Regions from separate parts of the Streptomyces sp. NPDC050388 genome, predicted to be linked through region 4. Evidence: riboswitches for the same ligand, from Rfam matches in the RefSeq annotation. Region 4 holds a riboswitch; each other region holds the start of a gene.
The links. Region 4 has a riboswitch for cobalamin ahead of AB0I73_RS08655 (cobalamin biosynthesis protein). Riboswitches for the same ligand answer to the same signal wherever they lie in the genome.
Positions count from the first base shown of each region.

Region 1: another riboswitch for cobalamin. It lies ahead of AB0I73_RS22715 (ribonucleoside-diphosphate reductase subunit alpha); the one in region 4 lies ahead of AB0I73_RS08655 (cobalamin biosynthesis protein).
Region 2: another riboswitch for cobalamin. It lies ahead of AB0I73_RS16675 ((2Fe-2S) ferredoxin domain-containing protein); the one in region 4 lies ahead of AB0I73_RS08655 (cobalamin biosynthesis protein).
Region 3: another riboswitch for cobalamin. It lies ahead of AB0I73_RS02640 (energy-coupling factor ABC transporter permease); the one in region 4 lies ahead of AB0I73_RS08655 (cobalamin biosynthesis protein).

Region 1 covers NZ_JBFAKH010000039.1:54,940-60,079, forward strand. Annotated here, with positions in the region: gene AB0I73_RS22715 (ribonucleoside-diphosphate reductase subunit alpha) at 1-2,191, opposite strand, end outside; cobalamin riboswitch at 2,316-2,462, opposite strand; gene AB0I73_RS22720 (GNAT family N-acetyltransferase) at 2,524-3,030, opposite strand; gene mctP (monocarboxylate uptake permease MctP) at 3,126-4,754, opposite strand; gene AB0I73_RS22730 (DUF3311 domain-containing protein) at 4,751-5,017, opposite strand.
Region 2 covers NZ_JBFAKH010000025.1:65,754-70,893, forward strand. Annotated here, with positions in the region: gene AB0I73_RS16665 (cytochrome P450) at 1-675, opposite strand, end outside; gene AB0I73_RS16670 (alpha/beta fold hydrolase) at 1,561-2,313, opposite strand; partial or broken gene AB0I73_RS16675 ((2Fe-2S) ferredoxin domain-containing protein) at 2,579-2,766, opposite strand; cobalamin riboswitch at 2,903-3,025, opposite strand; gene AB0I73_RS16680 (ferric reductase-like transmembrane domain-containing protein) at 3,157-4,143, opposite strand; gene AB0I73_RS16685 (SAM-dependent methyltransferase) at 4,513-4,980, opposite strand.
Region 3 covers NZ_JBFAKH010000003.1:39,219-44,358, forward strand. Annotated here, with positions in the region: gene AB0I73_RS02625 (ATP-binding cassette domain-containing protein) at 1-809, opposite strand, end outside; gene cbiQ (cobalt ECF transporter T component CbiQ) at 806-1,555, opposite strand; gene AB0I73_RS02635 (energy-coupling factor ABC transporter substrate-binding protein) at 1,562-1,939, opposite strand; gene AB0I73_RS02640 (energy-coupling factor ABC transporter permease) at 1,936-2,649, opposite strand; cobalamin riboswitch at 2,679-2,888, opposite strand; gene AB0I73_RS02645 (ABC transporter substrate-binding protein) at 3,066-4,661, shown strand; gene AB0I73_RS02650 (ABC transporter permease) at 4,682-5,140, shown strand, end outside.
Region 4 covers NZ_JBFAKH010000011.1:46,992-52,131, reverse strand. Annotated here, with positions in the region: gene AB0I73_RS08660 (cobyric acid synthase) at 1-679, opposite strand, end outside; gene AB0I73_RS08655 (cobalamin biosynthesis protein) at 676-1,641, opposite strand; cobalamin riboswitch at 1,763-1,924, opposite strand; gene AB0I73_RS08650 (hypothetical protein) at 2,068-2,289, opposite strand; gene AB0I73_RS08645 (inorganic phosphate transporter) at 2,321-3,583, opposite strand; gene AB0I73_RS08640 (class II aldolase/adducin family protein) at 3,825-4,493, shown strand; gene AB0I73_RS08635 (alpha/beta fold hydrolase) at 4,555-5,140, shown strand, end outside.

The DNA of each region.
Region 1 (5,140 bases), on a different contig from region 4:
GCTTGCCGATGGTCGGCGTCTCCATGAACAGGTTCAGCGACTGCGACTGGTCCAGGAACGGGGTGCGGTCGGCAGCCATGTCGATCAGAGAGCGCTGCGGGATCTCCCACGCGGTGCGGTACAGCCCGCGCACCTCCTCGGGGATCCAGGTGAAGCCCTGCACCGAGCCCCCCGCCTCGCGCAGCGCCTCACGGGTCCGCGCGTCCCAGACGCCGAGCCGCTTCAGGTCGTCCACCAGGTACGAGTTGACCTGGAGGAACTCGCCGGACAGCGTCTCGCGCTTGAAAAGGTTGGACACCTGCGGCTCGATGCACTCGTACACGCCCGCGATCGAGGCGATGGTGGCGGTCGGCGCGATCGCCAGGAGCAGCGAGTTGCGCAGGCCGGTCGCGCCCATGCGCGCGCGCAGCGCGGCCCACCGCTCGGGCCAGGTCACCTCCACGCCGTAGTGGTCGGGGTGCAGGACGCCCCGGGCCGTACGCGTCTTCTCCCAGGCCGGCAGAGGGCCGTGGGACTCGGCGAGGTCGGCGGACGTCTCGTACGCGGCGAGCATGATCCGCTCGGCGACACGGGTCGAGAGGGCCTTCGCCCCGGGGGAGTCGAAGGGCAGCCGGAGCTGGAAGAAGACGTCCTGGAGGCCCATCACGCCCAGCCCCACCGGGCGCCAGCGGGCGTTGGAACGGCGCGCCTGCTCGGTCGGGTAGAAGTTGATGTCGACGACCCGGTCCAGGAAGGTGACGGCGGTGCGGACGGTGGTGTCCAGCCGCTCCCAGTCGAGGCCGCCGTTCGCCCGGTCGACGAACGCGCCGAGGTTGACCGACCCGAGGTTGCAGACCGCCGTCTCCCCGTCACTGGTGACCTCGAGGATCTCCGTGCACAGGTTGGACGAGTGGACGACGTGGCCCGGCTCGGCGGTCTGGTTGGCGGTGCGGTTGGCGGCGTCCTTGAAGGTCATCCAGCCGTTGCCGGTCTGGGCGAGGGTGCGCATCATGCGCCCGTACAGCTCCCGCGCGGGGAGCGTCCTCGTCGCCAGACCCGCCGCCTCGGCGGCCCGGTAGGCCGCGTCGAACTCCTCGCCCCACAGGTCGACCAGGTCCGGGACGTCGGACGGGGAGAACAGCGACCACGGCGCGTCGGCGCTGACCCGGCGCATGAACTCGTCCGGCACCCAGTGCGCGAGGTTCAGGTTGTGCGTGCGGCGGGCGTCCTCACCGGTGTTGTCGCGCAGCTCCAGGAACTCCTCGACGTCCGAGTGCCAGGTCTCCAGGTAGACCGCCGCCGCGCCCTTGCGCCGGCCGCCCTGGTTCACGGCGGCGACCGAGGAGTCCAGGGTCTTCAGGAACGGGACGATGCCGCCTGAGTGCCCGTTGGTGCCGCGGATCAGCGAACCGCGGGAGCGGACGCGGGAGTAGGACAGGCCGATGCCGCCGGCGTGCTGGGAGAGGCGGGCCACCTGGTGGTAGCGGTCGTAGAGGGAGTCCAGTTCGTCCTTGGGGGAGTCGAGGAGGTAGCAGGACGACATCTGGGGGTGCCGGGTACCGGAGTTGAACAGGGTGGGGGAGGAGGGAAGGTATTCCAGGCGGCTCATCAGGCCGTACAGCGCGGCGACTTCGTCCACCGAGCGGGAGGTGTCGCTCTCGGCGAGACCGGCGGCGACCCGCAGCAGGAAGTGCTGCGGTGTCTCGACGACCTTGCGGGTGACCGGGTGCCGCAGCAGATAGCGGCTGTGCAGGGTACGCAGGCCGAAGTAGCCGAAACGGTCGTCCGCGCCGAGGTCGATCAGCGCGTCGAGACGGGCCGCGTGCAGCGCGACGAACTCGGCGGTCCGGTCAGCGACGAGGCCCTCGCGGTGTCCCGTCGAGATCGAGGAGGCGAACGACGTGACACCCTGCGAGGCGGCCTCGGCACGGATGCCGAGCGTCAGCAGTCGTGCGGCGAGCCGGGAGTAGGCGGGGTCCTCGGAGATGAGCCCGGCCGCCGCCTCGGTGGCCAGCTCCCGCAGCTCGGTCTCGTCCGCATGGGCGGACCGGCCGCGCAGCGCGGCGGCGGCGACCCGGCCGGGGTCGGCGCCCTGGAGGTCGACGGTCAGCTCGGTCAGGGTCCGCAGCAGCGCGGCACCGGGGCCGTCGCTCACGCCGCTCATGTCGGTCACGTCGACCGCTGAAGCCGGATCGGCTGGCGCGATGGTCACGTGGGGCTCTCCCTCGCTCGGCACGGGGCCTGGTCGAGGGCGGGGGGCAGCACACGGGCGCGCGCACGCACCTCGCGTCCACCGGCCCATTCCACGAGGCCCGGACGTCAGGCACCCGGACCGGACGGCCGGGCGCACTGTCGGCAGGTCCTCGGACTGAAGCCGTGCGGGAACGCAGAAAACGCGGACACGCACAAGTACACCGTTGCGGGACAGTTCCGGATTCACACCGGATTCCCCTGCGGCGACAGCAGGCATGAGCATACATCTTGTGCCGTGTGTCGCCGGCGGACCCATATCTTGTGTCGGGATGGTGCTGGAGCGCGGTAATGTCAGAGCGTCAGCTCGTAGGTGAGCAGCATGATGTCGTCCAGGTCCGGCAGCGGGTTCCAGTCGCGTTCGGGGGTGCGGGTGAAACCCAGCCGTTCGTAGACGCGGTGGGCGGAGCGCATGGTGCGCTGGGTCGACAGCACGATCCGACGGCACCCCTCGATCGCCCGTGCCCGGTCGACGCAGGCGCGCACCAGGGCCTCCCCGGCGCCACGGCCCCGGCCCGCGCGGGCGACCGCCAGCATCCGGATCTCCGCCTCGTCCGGCCCCGCTATGTCGGCCATCGGACCGGGGCCCGGCACGAAGGTCACCCCGCCCAGCACCGTTCCCCGCTCCACGGCGACCAGCACCTCGGCGGCCGCTGCCCGCCCCGCCACGTCCCGGAGCCGGCCGAGGTACGCGTCGCTCTCCCCGAAGTCGAGCAGCCCGTCAAGGAGATAGGCCTGCGCGGTGAGCTCGCCGAGTTCCTCGTACTCGTACGGCTCCACCGGCCGGGTGACGATGTCCATGAGGTGAGTGTGCCCGACGGGACGGCGACGGGCCGCCGGATTTCTCCGACGGCCCGTGAGCCCCGCGAGGGGGCTGGAGCCGGACGCCGGGTGCGTCAGTGCTTGCTCTCCGCCGTGTCCAGGGGCAGCTCCGCGCTGACACCCGGGTCGCCCGCGTCCGCCGTGTAGTCCTGCGGCCGGGTCTCGTCGATGCCCTCGGGGGCCTTGGCCGCCCTCAGGGCGAACGTCAGGGCGATCGTCACCAGGGCGTTGAGCACGAAGGCGGTGAGACCGATGTAGCCGATCTCACCGATGCCCGGGATCTCGTCCGACGAACCGCCGAAGTGCTTCTGCGTCGGCGAGGCCACCCCGTACGCCGCGACCGTGCCGTAGATCATGCCGACCGCCCAGCCGCCGAGCAGCGCCCAGCGGTGGAACCAGCGGGTGAACAGGCCGCCCACCAGGGCGGGGAAGGTCTGCAGGATCCAGATGCCGCCGAGCAGCTGGAAGTTGATGGCGACCGTCTTGTCCATGGTGAGGACGAAGACCAGCGCACCCACCTTCACCAGCAGCGAGACCACCTTGGAGACCTTGGTCTCCTGCGCCGGTGTCGCGTCGGGCTTGAGGAAGTCCTTGTAGATGTTGCGGGTGAACAGGTTCGCGGCCGCGATCGACATGATCGCCGCCGGCACCAGCGCACCGATGCCGATCGCCGCGAAGGCCACACCGGCGAACCAGTCCGGGAACATGTTCTCGAACAACTGCGGGATCGCCAGCTGCCCGTTGCTGACATCGACCCCGGCCGCGATCGCCATGAAACCGAGCAGCGCCAGCAGGCCCAGCATCAGTGAGTACAGCGGCAGGATCGTGGTGTTGCGGCGGATCACCTCACGGCTGCGCGAGGACAGCGTCGCGGTGATCGAGTGCGGGTACATGAACAGCGCGAGCGCCGAGCCCAACGCCAGCGTGGCGTACGTCCACTGCCCCGCCTCGCCCGGCACCAGCGAACCGCGCGGCGCGCCCGTGGCCGGGTTGGTCTCGCCGTACGCCTCGCTCGCCTTGGCGAAGACGGCGTCGAAGCCGCCCAGCTTGATCGGGATGTAGATGATCGCCACCGCGATCACGAGATAGATCAGCGTGTCCTTCACGAACGCGATCAGTGCGGGGGCCCGCAGACCCGACGAATACGTGTACGCCGCCAGCACACCGAAGGCGATCAGCAGCGGCAGGTCCTTGACGAACCAGTGGGTGCTCTCCCCGCCGCCGACGCCCATCACGTCCAGCACCGCCTGGATGCCGACCAGTTGGAGCGCGATGTACGGCATCGTCGCCAGGATGCCGGTGAGCGCCACCGCCAGCGACAGCCCCTTGGAGCCGAACCGCCCGCGCACGAAGTCGGACGTCGTCACATAGCCGTGCTTGTGCGAAACCGACCACAGCCGGGGCAGGAAGGTGAAGATCAGCGGGTACACGAGGACCGTGTACGGCACCGCGAAGAAGCCCGCCGCGCCGGCCGCGTAGATCGCCGCCGGTACGGCCACGAAGGTGTACGCCGTGTACAGGTCGCCGCCGAGCAGGAACCAGGTGACCCAGGTGCCGAACGACCGCCCGCCCAGGCCCCATTCGTCGAGGCTGTGCTCGTTCGCGGCCTTGCGCCAGCGGGCGGCCAGAAAGCCCATCACCGTGACGAGGACGAAGAAGAAGATGAAGACGGCGAGTGCCACGCCGTTCACGCCGTCGTTCACCGCTGAGCACCGCCCTTCGCGGCCGCGTGGGCGCGCTGGTCACGCTGCCACAGCTTGTACGCGGTCATCGTCAGTGAGGCGGAGACCGGCACCCACAGCATCTGGTACCAGTAGAAGAACGGGATGCCCATGAGGGCGGGGTCGGTCTTCGCGTACGAGCCGACCCACATCAGGGCCACGAACGGTGCCAGGAGGCAGACGGCGATGACGACGCGCATCGGCGTCACCACCGGCCGTCTGCCGGTTTCCGGGGCTTGCGACATAGAACGGTTCCGTCCCCTCGCTGATCGCCTGTTTGACGCGCAGGAAATCTAGGTCGCGGCGGACCGGGACGGAACCCCTCGCGGGGATTGCGTACTTAAACTCCACGGAACCTCGCCCGGACA
Region 2 (5,140 bases), on a different contig from region 4:
CGCCAGGCGCACTCCGTCCACCTCGGCGGTGAGGAGTCTGCTGGTGAGGTCGTCCCCGGGGTGGGCGCGGCGGCGCCGGATGTGGTCCAGCACGTAGCCGTTCATCTCGCGCACGGTCGGGGCGATGGCCTCCAACGCCCGTTCCAGGTCGGCCATGTCGAGACTGTCGCCGAGCTGGTCGCCGCCGAAGAGGGTGCCGGCCCACTCCTGGAACAGTCCGTGGTCGCCGGCGGGGATGCCGAGGAGTTCGGCGATCACGACGATCGGCAGGGGGTGGGCGAGGGTGTCGACCAGGTCGAACCGGTCCCGGTCCGCGACACCGTCGAGCAGGCTCGCGCACACGGCCTCGATGCGCGGTTCGAGCCCGTGGACCACTCTGGGGGTGAAGGCCTGGCTCACCAAGGTGCGGAGTTTGCGGTGTTCCGGCGGGTCCATGCCGACGAAGTTGCCCTGCCGGAAGGTCTCGAAGTCCTGCTGGGTGGGGGTGATCGGTGTGAGGTCGGACGAGTACGTCGCCGGGTCGGCGAGGACGGCGGAGACCCCCTGGTGGTCCACGACGCGCCACTGCTTCTGCCCTTCGTCGTAGGTCACGGGGCCCGCCTCGCGCAAGGACCGCCACCGGTCGGCCAACGCGTCCAGGGGCGATTCGGTCCCGGACAGTTGTGTGCTGGTCACCGTTCCTCCTTGGGTGAGGGCGTGCGGGCCCGGCGGTGGGTCACCGACGGCACTGTGGGGCCGCCGGGCAGGGCGGGAAGCCGTGGCCGTCATGGGCGTGGTCAACGGGTATGGCACCGGTCGGCGGTCCTCGCTCCGCGCCAGGCGGCCGACTCGTGGTCAGGCTGGGCCGGCCGCCGCTCGGGGCCGCCCGCCCGTCCGCCCCGCACGGAATGCGGGTGGCTTCCCGGGGCGTCAGCAGACCTCGGGACAGGTTCCGTACGACGGGGCGGCTCCGAGCGGTCTGGACGTCCGCCGTGCGGCCGACAGGTCCGCACGCCCGCAGCCTGGTGACACGTGCGCCAGGCACCCAACAGACATCACCGCATCCCCCCGACTTTCCTGCGCAGCGGCCCCGCGCAGAACTCTCCTGTTCCACGATTCAGTGCTTTTTTTCGTGCCAGAACACGCTTCGACCCGATACCTCCGGGCCGAATGCGCTCACAGTTTTCACGTTGGGTCACACAATGGCAACCCCCCGAAACCGGAGGGGAGATGCCCAGTCAGCGGCCCGCCGCGAGGGGCGTGTACCCGTCGACTCGCACTCAAACCCCTTGCACCAACGGGGAATTCACTTCTCTCGTGACAACCGGGCCATGACCGCCGCCACCTGCACCATCCGCCACTGAGGCATGGTCACCCACCCCGTGGGTTTCGGCCAGATTCGGCAGCGGCATGTCTGAACGCCGCCCGTGCCGAACCCCTTGACGGACACCCGGCACACGGGCGAACGACCCGGCGCGTGAAGGAAGCCACCGGCGCTCACGACCCCGTGCGTGCGCGGGCGTACACCAACCCGCTCGCTGCAGTACCGCAAGCCCCCGCGAGCCGCGAACATGCCGTCCGTCATCGCCCGTCGGCGTCGGCGCACTCGGCGACGAGCCGCACGACGGTGTCCGGATGGTCCGCCAGGAAGAAGTGCTCCCCGGGGAGCGTTTTCAGCCGGAAACCGGCCGTGGTGTGACTCTTCCAGGCCGCGGCCTCCTCCGGCGCGACCTGCGGGTCCCGGTCCCCGGTCAGGCAGAGGACGGGCGTGTCCACCACGGCGTCGGGGACCGGCCGGTACCGGGTCACCGCCCGGTAGTCATTGCGTATGACGGGCAGGAACAGGTCCATGAGATCCGGGCTGCGGACGATCTCCGGGTCGGTGCCGCCGAGACCGGCAAGGTGGTCGAGGATCTCCTGGTCGGAGTCGAAAGCCGGGATCTCGCGCGGTGCCGACGGGGCGGTCCGGCCGGAAACGACGAGACGGCAGTGTGCCGTCAACCGGTCGCGCCCGAGCCGGAGTACCGACTCGAAGGCAACGGACGCCCCCATGCTGTGGCCGACGAGCACGAGCGGCACGGGCTCCGCCGCCCATCGCCGCAGGGACGGCAGCAGCCGGTCGGCGAGTCCTTCGACGGTCGCCACGAACGGCTCGTCGAAGCGCTCCTGCCGCCCCGGGTACTGAACGGCCGCGACATCGTACCCCTCGGGGAACCGCCGTGCGAACGGCGCGTAGAACGAGGCGGCGCCACCGGCGTGCGGAAAGAAGAGCACGCGCGCGTGAGGTGGCACGGCACCGCGCAGTGGTCTGATCCAGGGGTCCTTGCCCTCCATCGGAGCTTCCCGCCCTTCTTCTCTTCCCTGCGGCCGGAGTCGCCCGCCCGGCAGGCCCGGTGTGACCATCGCCGACCGTACGGTGCCCGCGCGCCGACCGTCGAGGGGCACCTCGCGGGGCGCGACCGCCAGGTGCCCGGTGCCGGGGGCGGCAGAGATCGGTCGACCCACGGGAGGCAACCACCAAGATCCACCTGGCGGCCGATGCCCGTTGCCGGCCCCCGTGTTCGCCCTCACCGTCGGACAGGTCGGCCGACCCCGGTCAGACCGGCCGGGCACCGACGGCACGGCCCTCGGCGGGGGGGGCTGGACGACAATGACGTCGGCCCGGTCGCAGACGTCGAGCATGTGGAGACACGTACCGGCGCCACCGTGCGCAGGCGTCGGGTCCGGGCCGTGTGATCGACACCGGTCGCCTCGGGTCTGCCGCAACAGCAGTCCCGGCACGACGATGCGGCACGGAACCGGTCCGGCCGCGGTTGCGCCCGCCGGCTCCTCGGTCGTCGCCCCGGTCGGCGCTGCGGGCACGCCACGCCCTTCGTGTCTCCGGTGAGATCCGCCCCGGTGGTTCGTCGAGGGGCGACCGCGTGAGTTCCCTGGCTCTCGGGTCGAGGCTCGCCCCGGCCTTCCCACCCGCCCCGGGCAGTGGCCTGTCGGGATCCGCTCACCGGTCCCAGTGGCGGGACCGCGCCGGATTCACACCGGCTTCCTCGCTCCGCCGTCGCCCTGTCGCCGGCCAGCCCTCCACTCGGGTGGCGCCCGCACCACGATGGCCTCTGCCCGCCCCGGGGTACGGCCCGGCCGAAGGGCCGGGCACCTCGCCCACCGGCTCGGGCCGAGCGGTCATTCCGTTTCGGGGGCGTGCGGGCTGCTCACGGGCGGCTCGGTCAGGCGGTCCCGGCCGCCGTCGTGGCCGGACGCCACCACCGCGAGGAGACCGATCACGACGGCCGCGGCGGCGACCCGACCCGCGGCCCGCAGGCCCCAGCCCGGCAGGGACCCTCCCTGGCACCGGCCCGGCGCACCCAGCCGCTCCGCCCGCCGGGCCGGCCGCAGCAACCGGAGCAACAGCATGACGGCGACCGGCAGTTGCAGCAGCCACAACACGGTGCGCGGCCACTCGCCGTACCAGACGTTGGTGCCGTACAGCAGGGTGTGCCACACGCTCAGCACGTACACGACGATCACGAAGCGGTGCAGTCGGCGCCAGGCGTTCGCACCGATGCGGTGCCGGACGTAGAACAGCAGCCCCAGGGGGATCGCCAGGTACAGGGCGCCCTGCCCGAGGGGGATGGCGATGCGGCCGGTCCCGGAGTCGTACCAGCCGGGCACGAAGGCGTCCGCGAAGCCGACCCACAACCGCTCGGCCCACCCCACCTGATCTTCGTAGCGCACGAGTTCGGCCGAGAACATCAGCGCGTGCGCGAACATCAGCGCCATCGTGGTCAGACTGGTGGTGCGGTGCCAGCGTTCCAGGACCTGCCGGGAGACGGGCAGCCGGGCCGGGCGCGGCCCCGACAACAGCAGCCCGAGCATGACCGTGCCCCACGCCCACAGCAGCCCCGACCAGCCGAACGCCTGGCTGAGCAGGTACATCCAGTACGTACGCGGGTCGTCCATGAACGGCATGACCGCGACCGTCGCCGACTCGCCCGACTCCATGCGCGCCCAGAAGAACACGAACACAGCCGCCGTGAGGACGACCGCCGCACTCGCGTCGACCAGTGCGGCCCGCAGATCGGCCCGCAGGGTGACGCGGGCCGCGGGGGGCCGGTCAGGGGTGGGCGGCGCGGTCGTCCCGTCGTCCTCGGGCGTCGTCTCTGGCAGCATCCTCGGGCTCCCCGGCGCGGGCCACCGTTGAACGGTGTGCAGGTGTCGTGGAGGAACAAGTGTGGCCGGTGTGAAGGAGATTCACCGAGACGACATCCGGCCAGAGACGCTGGACGAGGCCGAGGAGTTCGGCGCCCATCTGCTGCGTCGCGCCATCGTGAGCGGGCGGCTGCACACGTTCACCACCCGCTCCTGGACACGGCCGCCGGGGGACGGCGAGACGTACACGGTGATCCGCATGCGCCTGGGAGCCGCGCGCCCGGCGGACGGCGGACGAACGGAGAACGCGGGGCCGGAAAGCAGCTGGAGACCGGCTGCCGCGGCAGTCTCCTCACCGGGGATTCCAGGGGTTTCACCCCCAGACTCCGCTTACGGCTGGAAGTACTCCGACATCAGGCGGCTGACCCATTCCGGCTGCTCGATGTCCACCGGGCGGAACTCCGCCATGGCCGGCTTCAGGTCGATGACCGGGGTGCCCGAGACCGCGTCGAGGCCCACCACCGTCAGTTCGCGGCCGCGGACGGATTCGACGGCGCAGCACGTCGACCCGATGCGGTTCGGTCTGCGGGGGCCGCGGCCGGCGAAGACGCCGACGGGCGGGAGGTCGGAGCGGCCGCGGTAGGGGCGGGGTTCGCGGTGGTCGTCGAGTTCCGGGAACCGGTCGAAGACGAAGAGGACTTCCACGTGGGAGAAGCCCTCCAGACCCTGGAGGCAGGCCTCGCCGAAGCGCTCGTCGATGGTGATCGTGCTGCGGACGGCACCCCAGTTGTCCGTGTGCTGGACGTCCGTCCGGTTGTTTCGGACCGTACCTATCGGTGTGATCTCGAAGCTCGGCATGGGTGGAGGCTACCCCCGCCGCGCCCACGCCGGCGTCTCCTCGGGGGCGGAGGCCCGGCGGATCGACCGTCGGCCGCGGCCGGGCCGACCCGGCCACCGACCGGACCGACTCCGTCCCGGACCGACTCCGTCCCGGTCCGGCCCGGCCCGGTCCGTCGAG
Region 3 (5,140 bases), on a different contig from region 4:
TCCTCCGGCGTCCGGGGCCCGGCAGCCGTGTCGGCCAGCAGGCCCCGGGCGCGGAGAAGGCGCGCGGCCGCCACCCCCCACGGCAACCGCAACCCCGCCGCCGTGAGGAGGTCCGTGCGGGCCAGCATCGTGGCCGCCGGGCCGGTGCGGGCACCCGACGGCGTGAGCAGCGCCGCGTCGTCGGCCCAGCGCAGCGCGAGGTCCACGTCGTGGGTGGCCATGACGACCGTGGTGCCGTTCGCGCGCAGTCCGTCGAGGGTGGCGAGCAGCCGCTCCTGGCCGTCGGGGTCGAGCCCCGCCGTCGGTTCGTCCAGGACCAGGACCCGGGGCCGCATGGCGACCGCGCCCGCGATCGCCGTCCGCTTGCGCTGCCCGTAGGAGAGCAGGTGCGTGGGACGGTCGGCGAGGCCGGTGATGTCCAGCGCGGCCAGCGCCTCCGTCACCCGCGCCCGCACCTCCGCGTCGGACAGCCCCAGATTGAGCGGCCCGAACGACACGTCCTGGCCCACGGACGCCGCGAACAGCTGGTCGTCGGGGTCCTGCACCACCAGCTGCACGGTCGTCCGCAGCCGGGTCAGCCCCTTGCGGTCGTACCGGACAGGTCGGCCCGCCACGGTCAACTCGCCCTCACCCGGCCGCAGTCCACCGCTCAGCAACCGCATCAGCGTCGTCTTGCCGCTGCCGTTGCGGCCCAGCAGGGCGAGCGCGCGCCCCTCCCGCACCTCGAAGTCGAGGCCGGTGAGCACGGCCGGACCGTCCTCGTACGCGAAGGAAGCGCCCCGCAGGGCGACCAGCGCGGGCCCGCTCATGACAGGGGTCCTTCCAGGACGAGGGTGAGGACGGCCAGCGCGACGAGCAGCACCACGCTCCCGGCCGTGAAACGGACGGAGACCCGGGCCTCCGGCACCAGCACGCGCAGCGTGCCGTCGTAGCCGCGTCCGGCGAGCCCCGTCTGCAGCCGTGCCGCCCGGTCGAAGGACCGGACGAACGCGGTCGCGCCGAGCCCGCCCAGCGAACGCCAGGTCGCCGCCCGGGTGGTGTGCCCGAGCCGAGCCGCCTGCGCCTCCCGGACCCGGCGCACCGAGTCGAGCAGCAGGAAACTCATCCGGTACGTCACCAGCGCCACATCGACGAGGGGAGCGGGCACCCCGGCCCGCACCAGACGCGGCAGCAGGTCGGACATCGGCGTGGTGAAGGCGAACAGCAGCACCCCGAGGGAGGCCGCCGAGGTGCGCAGCAGCAACTCCCCGGCCCGCAAAGGCCCGTCATCGGCCCAGGCCACGAACCCGCCCGGCCCGCCCACCCGCACCAGCAGCGTCAGCGCCCCGGTCACGCAGAAGCCCAGCGGGACCCGGTAGGCACGCCACAACCGTCGCCCCGGCACCCCCGCCGGACCCAGCAGCACCGCGAGCGCGGTCAGCAGCACCAGGACCGAGCCCGGCCAGGGCGGCAGCGAGACCGCCAGCACGGTGAGCCCCAGCCCGAGCACGGCCTTGTCCACGGGATGACGGCGGCGCCAGCGACTGCTGTGCGCCGCCGCGTCGATCGGCAGCACGGGGGATCAGGTCCCGGGTCCCGCGGGGGCCGCTTCGTCGACGTCCGCCTCGGTGCCGGCCCCCCGCTCCTGCTCCGCCCGCGTTCGTTCCGCCCCCTGCCGGCGTCCCCTCCGCAGCCCGAAGTAGTACGCGAGCACGCCCGCGCCGATCGCCGCCTGGAGGGCGAACAGCGCCGACTCGATCTCCCCGGACGGCGGTTCGTACAGCGGCGAGAACCACGGCTCGTAGTCCGGGTCGATCTCGGTGATCGCGGTCTCCGCCTCCGCGTCGGCGCCCGCGAACGGCTCCTCCTTGTGGTCGCCGAGCCCGAGGACCAGCGGCACCACGGCGAGCACGGCGACCAGAAGCAGCAACAGGGAGTTGATCTTCGCGTCACGGCTCATCGGGCCACCGCCTCGCTCGCGCCCGCGCCCGCCGTCTTCTTCCCGAGCCCGGTCACCAACACCCCGAGCCGGGTCAGCTCGCCCTTGCTGGATTGCACCAGCATGCGCATCACCAGCACCGTCAGCAGCCCCTCGCTCACCGCGAGCGGGATCTGCGTGACGGCGAAGATGGAACCGAACTTGCCGAGCGCGCCCAGGAACCCGCTGCCCGGGTCGGGGAAGGCGAGCGCCAGCTGCACACTCGTCACGCAGTACGTCGACAGGTCGGCGACGAACGCGCCGCAGAACACCGCGGCCATCAGCGGCGCCCCGTACCGCCGCGCCAGCCGGTAGACCCCGTACCCCGCCCACGGCCCGACGACCGCCATCGAGAAGACGTTGGCGCCGAGCGTGGTCAGCCCGCCGTGGGCGAGCAACAGGGCCTGGAACAGCAGGGTGATGGTGCCCAGCACCGCCATGACCGGCGGCCGGAACAGGACGGCGCCCAGCCCGGTGCCGGTGGGATGGGAGCAACTCCCGGTCACCGAGGGAAGTTTCAGCGCGGACAGAACGAAGGTGAACGCTCCCGACGCGCCCAGCAGCAGCGTGCTCTCGGGGTGTTCCCTGACCTCACGGATGAGCGACCGGGCTCCGTGGACGACGAACGGCGCCGACGCGACGCCCCAGGCGACCGCGTGCGCCGGTGGTAGAAAACCCTCGGCTATGTGCATGGCTCAGCAGACCCTCTCCAGCACCTCGTGGATGGTTGACGCGCCCTGGCCGGTCTCCTGGCTGACGGGTACCACCGCCCGTGCTCCGCCTTCCCGGGTCCGAGGGGGACCCAGTGGCTGCCGTTCGGTCCTGTCGGGGGACAGGGCCTGGGGCCGGAGCCGGACTTCCCGATCACAGTGGCGAGGGCCGCACCGGCATCACACCGGATTTCCCGTTCACCAAGGCGAGGCGACACTAGACCCCGTCCCGGGCCGCTGACAAGCACTCCCGGGGGGCGCACGGACGGCGCCCCGCAGCTCGCACCCCACGGGCCCACCACGCCGAAGTGCGGGAATGAGGGGAGGGGGTCCTGGGCAGAACCCTGCTGCAACTAATATGCAACAACGAGATCCGGGCAGCAAAGGTGTGAGATCAGATGACGACCCGACGAATAAAGGGTGCCGCCGTCGCGGCGACCATGGCCGCCGCGGTCGCCGCGTGCTCGGCGCCCGGCGGCGGCACGGACGGCGCCGCGGGCGGCGGGTCCGCCGACTCCGTGGTGATCGGGGTCGCCTCCGAACCGGACACCCTGAGCCCCCTGCTCGGCTACGGCAAGGACGGCAACTCCAAGATCTTCGACGGGCTGCTCGCCCGGGACTCCGACCTGGAACTCGAGCCCGCCCTCGCGAAGGCGCTCCCCGAGATCACCGACGACGGCCGCACCTACACCTACACCCTGCGCCCGGGCGTGAAGTTCAGCGACGGCGAACCCCTCACCGCCGAGGACGTCGTCTACACGTACGAAACGGTGCTCGACGACAAGACCAACAACACCGCCAAGAGCGAACTCGACGCCGTCAAGGAGGTCCGGGCGGACGGCGACGACAAGGTCGTCTTCACCCTCAAGTACCCCTACGCGGCCTTCCCGGCCCGCACCGTCCTGCCCATCGTCCCCGAGCACGTCGCCGGCGAGCAGGACCCCAACACCGGCGCCTTCAACACCGAGCCGATCGGCACCGGACCGTACGTCCTCACCGGCTGGAGCAAGGGCGAAAAGCTCACCTTCAAGGCGAACCCGGACTACTGGGGCGGCGCACCGAAGGTGAAGAAGCTCACCATGGCGATCATCGCCGACGACGACGTCCGCGCCACCCGGCTGCGCTCCGGCGACCTCGACGGCGCGACCCTCCCGCCCAACCTTGCCGCCACCTTCAAGAACGACGACGCCCGCAAGACCTACCGGGCCACCACCTACGACTTCCGCGCCGTCACCCTCCCCACCGGGAACAAGATCACCGGCGACACCACGATCCGCCGCGCCCTCGACCTCGCCGTGGACCGCCAGGCCATGGTCGACAAGATCCTCGACGGCGCCGGCCGCCCCGCCTACGGGCCGTTGCCCCTCGACGACCCCTGGTACGCCAAGGACATCGAACGCCCCCAGGACCTCGCCGAGGCCAAGAAGATCCTCGACCGCGACGGCTGGAAGGCCGGCCAGGACGGCATCCGCGCCAAGGACGGCGCCCGCGCCGCGTTCACCCTCTTCTACCCCTCCGGCGACAAGGTCCGCCAGGACCACGCCCTCGCCTACGCCTCCGACGCCAAGAAGGCCGGCATCGACGTCAAGGTCGAGGGCGCCACCTGGGAGGTCATCGAACCCCGCATGGGCAAGGACGCCGTCCTCGCCGGCTTCGGCAGCACCGGCGACCCCGACTTCGGCCTCTACACCCTGCTGCACTCCTCCCTCGCCGGAGACGGCTTCAACAACATGCCCCACTACGACAACCCCGCCGTCGACAAGGCCCTCGAGACCGGCCGCCGCGCCCAGAACCCCGACGACCGCAAGGCCGCCTACGACGACCTCCAGCGCGAACTCGTGAAGGACCCCGGCTACACCTTCCTCACCCACATCGACCACCTGTACGTCCTCGCCGACCGCTGGGGCGACCTCACCACCCAGGTCGAACCGCACGAGCACGGCTTCGCCAGCGGCCCCTGGTGGAACGCCGAGGACTGGCAGCCCGAGAAGTGAAGACCCTGCCCTGGACGGCGATGGGACACCTCGTGGCACGGCGGGCCCTGCTCGCCGTGCCCGTCCTCCTCGTCGTGACCTTCGGCGCGTTCGCCCTCGCCGCCGCCTCCCCGTTCGACCCCGTCAAGGCCTACGCCGGCACCGCCGCCCTCGGCGCCGACCAGGAAACCCTGGACCGGCTCCGGGCCAACCTCGGCGTGGACCAGCCCTTCACCGTCCGCTGGTGGGAGTGGCTGACCTCCGCCCTCACCGGCGACCTCGGCCACTCCAGCGTGATGCGGCAGCCGGTGGCCGAGGCGATCGGCGAACGCCTGGTCTGGTCCACCCTGCTGTGCACCGTCGCGTTCGCCGTCGCCGTCCTCCTCGGCACCCTGCTCGGCGTCCTCGCCGCCCGCCGCCCCGGCTCCCTCCTCGACCGCACGGTCACCTCCCTCGCCTACTGCCTGGAAGCCGCGCCGGTCTTCTGGATCGCCCTGCTC
Region 4 (5,140 bases):
GCAGTACGCCGTACGTGTGCCGCCCGGTCAGGCCGTGCAGCATGTCGAGGCCCGGCTCCAGCAGCGTCACGTCGCCCCGGAACTTGTTCACCAGGAACCCGGCGACCAGCGCCTGGTCCTCGGGGGAGAGCAGGGCGACGGTGCCGAAGAAGGAGGCGAAGACCCCGCCGCGGTCGATGTCGCCGACGACGAGGACGGGGAGCCCGGCGTTCCTGGCGATCCCCATGTTCACGATGTCGGTGCGCCGCAGGTTGATCTCGGCCGGGCTGCCGGCCCCCTCACAGATCACCGCGTCATACGTGTCCCGCAGCTGTGCGAGGCAGTCCAGCACCGTGCCCAGCAACTGTTGTTGCCGTCCGCCGTGGTAGCCGCGCGCGCTCAGCTCGCCGACCGGCTTGCCCAGCAGCACCACCTGGCTGCTCCGCTCGCCGCCCGGCTTGAGCAGCACGGGGTTCATCAGTGCGGTCGGCTCGACCCGGCAGGCCTGGGCCTGCATGGCCTGCGCCCGCCCGATCTCGGCGCCCTCGCGCGTCACGAACGAGTTCAGCGACATGTTCTGCGCCTTGAACGGCGCGACCTTGACGCCCTGCCGTGCCAGCCACCGGCAGATCCCGGCGGTCACGACGCTCTTGCCGGCGTCCGAGGTGGTACCGGCGACCAGCAGACCCCCACCGCTCATGACCTGTGCCCCTTCCCGACGATCCGTGCGGCGACGATCCGCGCGGCGGCACCGACGCCGAGCGTCAGCCAGCCGACGCGCCGCGAGAGCCGTACCGCCCGGTCGATGTCCGCCACGGCCACGGGACGGCCGGTGCCGTTGAGGACGGGCCGGTGTTCGACCCGCCCGGCATAGGACAGCGTTCCGCCGAGCCGCACGCCGAGCGCGCCCGCGAAGGACGCCTCCACGGGGCCCGCGTTGGGGCTGGGGTGCTTCGCGGCATCCGCGCGCCACGCCCGGACGGCGCCCCGCGGGTCCGGCCCGGCGACCGCGGCGAGTACGGCGGTCAGCCGCGCCCCGGGCCACCCGGCGACGTCGTCGAGGCGGGCGGAGGCCCAGCCGTAGCGCCGGTACCGGGGGGACTTGTGGCCGACCATGGCGTCCAGGGTGTTGACGGCCCGGAACCCGAGCAGTCCCGGCACCCCGGCGACGGCGCCCCACACCAGGGCGCCCACCACGGCGTCGGAGGTGTTCTCGGCGACGGACTCCACCACCGCGCGGGCGATCCCGTCGGCGTCCAGCGCCTGCGGGTCCCGCCCGCACAGGTGCGGCAGCCGTGCCCGCGCGGCCTCGATGCCCTCGGCGGTGCCGGTCTCCAGGGACCGCCCGACGGCGCGGGCCTCCCGGGCCAGCGACGTCCCGCCGACGACGGCCCAGGTGGCGGCGCCGGTCAGGGCGATCGAGGCAGCGGAGGAGGACCGTACGCACCGGGCGGCAAGGCTCCCCAGGGCGACGGCCCCGCCGACGCAGACGGCGGTGTGCAACGCGCCCCGGCCGCGGTCGTCCCGCCACAGCATCCGTTCCACGGCAGCCGCGGCCCGCCCGAAAGCAGCGACCGGATGTCCCCGGCGGGGATCGCCGAGGAGCAGGTCGCCGAGGAGGCCGGCGGCGGCGCCGTACGCGAACTCGCGATCGGCACCCACGGGTTCAGCCGGTGGGGGATCCGGTGGAAGGGACCGCCCCGATCCGGGGTGGAGTGTCGCTGGTCGACCTCGACGGGCAGCCGGGCATGGCGATATGTCCTCACTCAGGGTGTCCACGCCCTGGTTCGACGAGACCGGCGGTGAGAGTTCCTGGCTCCCGGGGTGTGCACCCCGGTGACAGTGGCGGGACCGCGCCGGACTTACACCGGCTTCCTCTCCTGTCGCCGCATTGGCATCCGGCAGTCCACCACGGTCCGGAAGAACCGTCAACCTGCCTTTGACCTGCGAGGCTGAAGTGTGCTGAGGCCCACAGAGGGGTTCCGGTGGGGGAACGCGAACGGGCGGAGCGGGGCGCGAAGCCCCGCACCGCCCGTCGGACGGAGACGACTCTGATCAGACCGCGATCAGGCCGAGATCAGGTCAGGATCAGGCCATGATCAGATAGATCCCGTACGCCACCGCCGCCGTGCAGGCCGCGAAGCAGGCGTAGGCGCCGGTGACCGCCAGGGCCGCGGACCGGCCCTGGGCGGCGGCCCGCTCGTGGCGGGACAGGCCGACGATGCCGAGGGTGAACAGGGCCACCAGGGCCACGGTGACCACGAGGCTGACGCCGAAGACGGAACCGAGGGCCGCCCAGTCGATCTTCATGGTGCTCTTCTTCCTTCGTACCGGGGCGCGGTCAGACGGTGGTCTTGGCGGCCGGGTCGGTGGCGGCCGGGGCCGGGATGGTGGCCGAGAGCTCCTCGACCGGGCTGCCCGCCGGGGGCGGGGTCACCGCGGCCATGGCGGCGGTCACCACGCCGGCCGGCTCCTCGGCGGTGGCGGCCGAACCGTCGGCGGCATCGTGGTCGTTGACGTTGGTGTGGTCGACGACCTCCCGCCGGGAGATCTTCCAGATCGCCGCGCTGGAGGAGACCAGGAAGACGGCGACGACGGCGGTGCCCCAGCTGCCGGCCCGGCAGACCAGCTCGGCGATGGCCCCGACCAGGGCCGCCGCCGGCAGCGTCAGGCCCCAGGCGACGAACATCCGGGTGGCCGTCGACCAGCGGACGACACCGCCCTTGCGGCCCAGGCCCGCGCCCATCACGGCACCGGAGACCGAGTGCGTGGTGGAGAGGGAGAAACCGAGGTGGGAGGAGGCCAGGATGACCGTCGCGGCGCTGGTCTGGGCGGCGAAGCCCTGCTGCGGCTGGAGGTCCGTCAGGCCCTTGCCCATCGTGCGGATGATGCGCCAGCCGCCGAGGTAGGTGCCGAGCGCGATGGCGACGCCCGCGGACACGATGACCCACAGGGGCGGGTCGGAGTCCGGGGCGAGGGTGCCGCCGGCGACCAGGGCCAGGGTGATGATGCCCATCGTCTTCTGCGCGTCGTTGGTGCCGTGGGCCAGCGAGACGAGGCCGGCGGAGGCGATCTGACCCGCCCGGTAGCCCTTCTCGGACGCCTTGCCGTCGGCCTTCTTGCCCAGGCGGTAGGTCAGCCGCGTCGCGAACATCGCGGCGAGGCCGGCGACCAGCGGCGCGGCGATCGCGGGGATCAGCACCTTGGTGACCAGGACGTCACCGTGCACCGCGCCGAAGCCCGCCGAGGCGACGGTGGCGCCGATCAGACCGCCCATCAGGGCGTGCGAGGAGCTGGACGGCAGACCGACCAGCCAGGTCAGGAGGTTCCAGAGGATCGCGCCGACCAGTGCGGCGAAGATGACCTCGGGACGGATGCCGGCCTCGTCGACGAGGCCTTTGGAGATCGTGTTGGCGACCTCCACGGAGAGGAAGGCGCCCACCAGGTTCAGCACGGCGGACATGGCCACCGCGACCTTGGGCTTGAGAGCACCGGTCGAAATGGTTGTCGCCATCGCGTTCGCGGTGTCGTGGAAACCGTTCGTGAAATCGAACGCGAGTGCGGTTACCACCACAATCGCGAGGATCAGCGAGAAGCTTTCCATTTACCCAGGCAATCGTTCGAAGTCATTGGCGCGTTGAACGTAGGTAACCTGAGTGAACAGAAGATGAACTGGGATGGGCGTCGGGATGACCGTGATGGGTGCGGTTGCTCCGTCGGACGGCCGTACGTCCACCACGGCCCGCCCGTGGCGGTGCGGCTGAAGGGCCGCGCTCCGTCGACGGGCGTTCGCGGCCGACCGCGGAGCCGTTGAAGAGACCTTCGTCACCCGGCAGGATCACGGCATGGCCGAGCAGCAACGGGACGTGAGTGACGAGGAGACGCGCGCCTGGACCGGCCTCGTCGAGGCCGCCCGCCGGACCGTCTCCGACGGGCTCGTCGTCGGCACCTCCGGAAACGTCTCGGTGCGGGTCGGTCCGACCGTGCTGGTCACGCCGTCGGGAGTGCCCTACGACCGGCTGACCCCGCACGACGTGACCGGTGTCGACCTCACCGGTCGGCAGGTCCTCGGCACCCTGGTCCCGACCAGCGAGCTGCCCATGCACCTCGCGGTGTACCGCACGACCGGCGCCCGCGCCGTGGTGCACACGCACGCCGTGCACGCGACGGCGGTCTCCACGCTCGTCGACGAACTCCCGCTCGTCCACTACATGGCCGCCGCGCTCGGCGGGCCCGTCCGGGTCGCCCCGTACGCGACGTACGGCACCGAGGAGTTGGCCGAACACGTGCTGCGCGCCCTCGACGGCCGCACCGGCTGCCTCCTTCGGAACCACGGCACCCTCACCCACGGCACCACCCTCGACCAGGCCTACGACCGCACCGCCCAGCTGGAGTGGATGTGCAGGCTCTGGCTGACCGCCTCGTCCGTCCCGGGCCGCTCCCCGGCCCTCCTGTCGCCCGACCAGCTGGCGGAGGTCGCGGACCGCCTGCGGGGCTACGGGCAGCGCGACTGAGTCCCGCTTCGGGCGGGACGTCCACTGGCCGGGTGACCGCTCCGCCGGGACACTGGGTTCCGTGCGCACTGTCAGAGCGACGGCCGCTGCCGTCACCGCCGTGATAGGTGCCGGAGCCGCCGCGGTGGCGGCCGGCCGGCTCGCCAGCGACGCGGCCCTCAAGGCGCCGCCGGGCAGGCCGCTGCCCACCGAGCCCCGGCTCACCGTGCACGCCACCGCCGCCGGGCAGGTCAGCCTCACCCGGGACCTCGCCGCACTGCGCCCCGGCCGCTACGGCCTCACCGGTGACGATTCCCACGCGGTCGTCGGCCCCGTGCTGGAAGGCCTGTCGGACTCCGCCGACACCGTCGTACGCCGTCTCGAACGCGTCGTGCGGGGCAACCTGAAGCCCGGCGACCGGGCGTGGCTCACCCCGAACCTGTACGTGGGAGACCCGGGCACCGCACTGGGCCTGGGCCACACCGACGTCGACGTCCCCGGCGAACTCGGCCCCCTTCCCACCTGGTTCCTGCCGGGGGCCCGGGACACCTGGGTGCTCGCGGTGCACGGCCTCGGCACCACCCGGGAACACCCCATGAACCTCATGGAGTTCCTGCACCGCCGCTACTTCCCGGTACTCGCCCCCTCATACCGGGGCGATCCGGGCG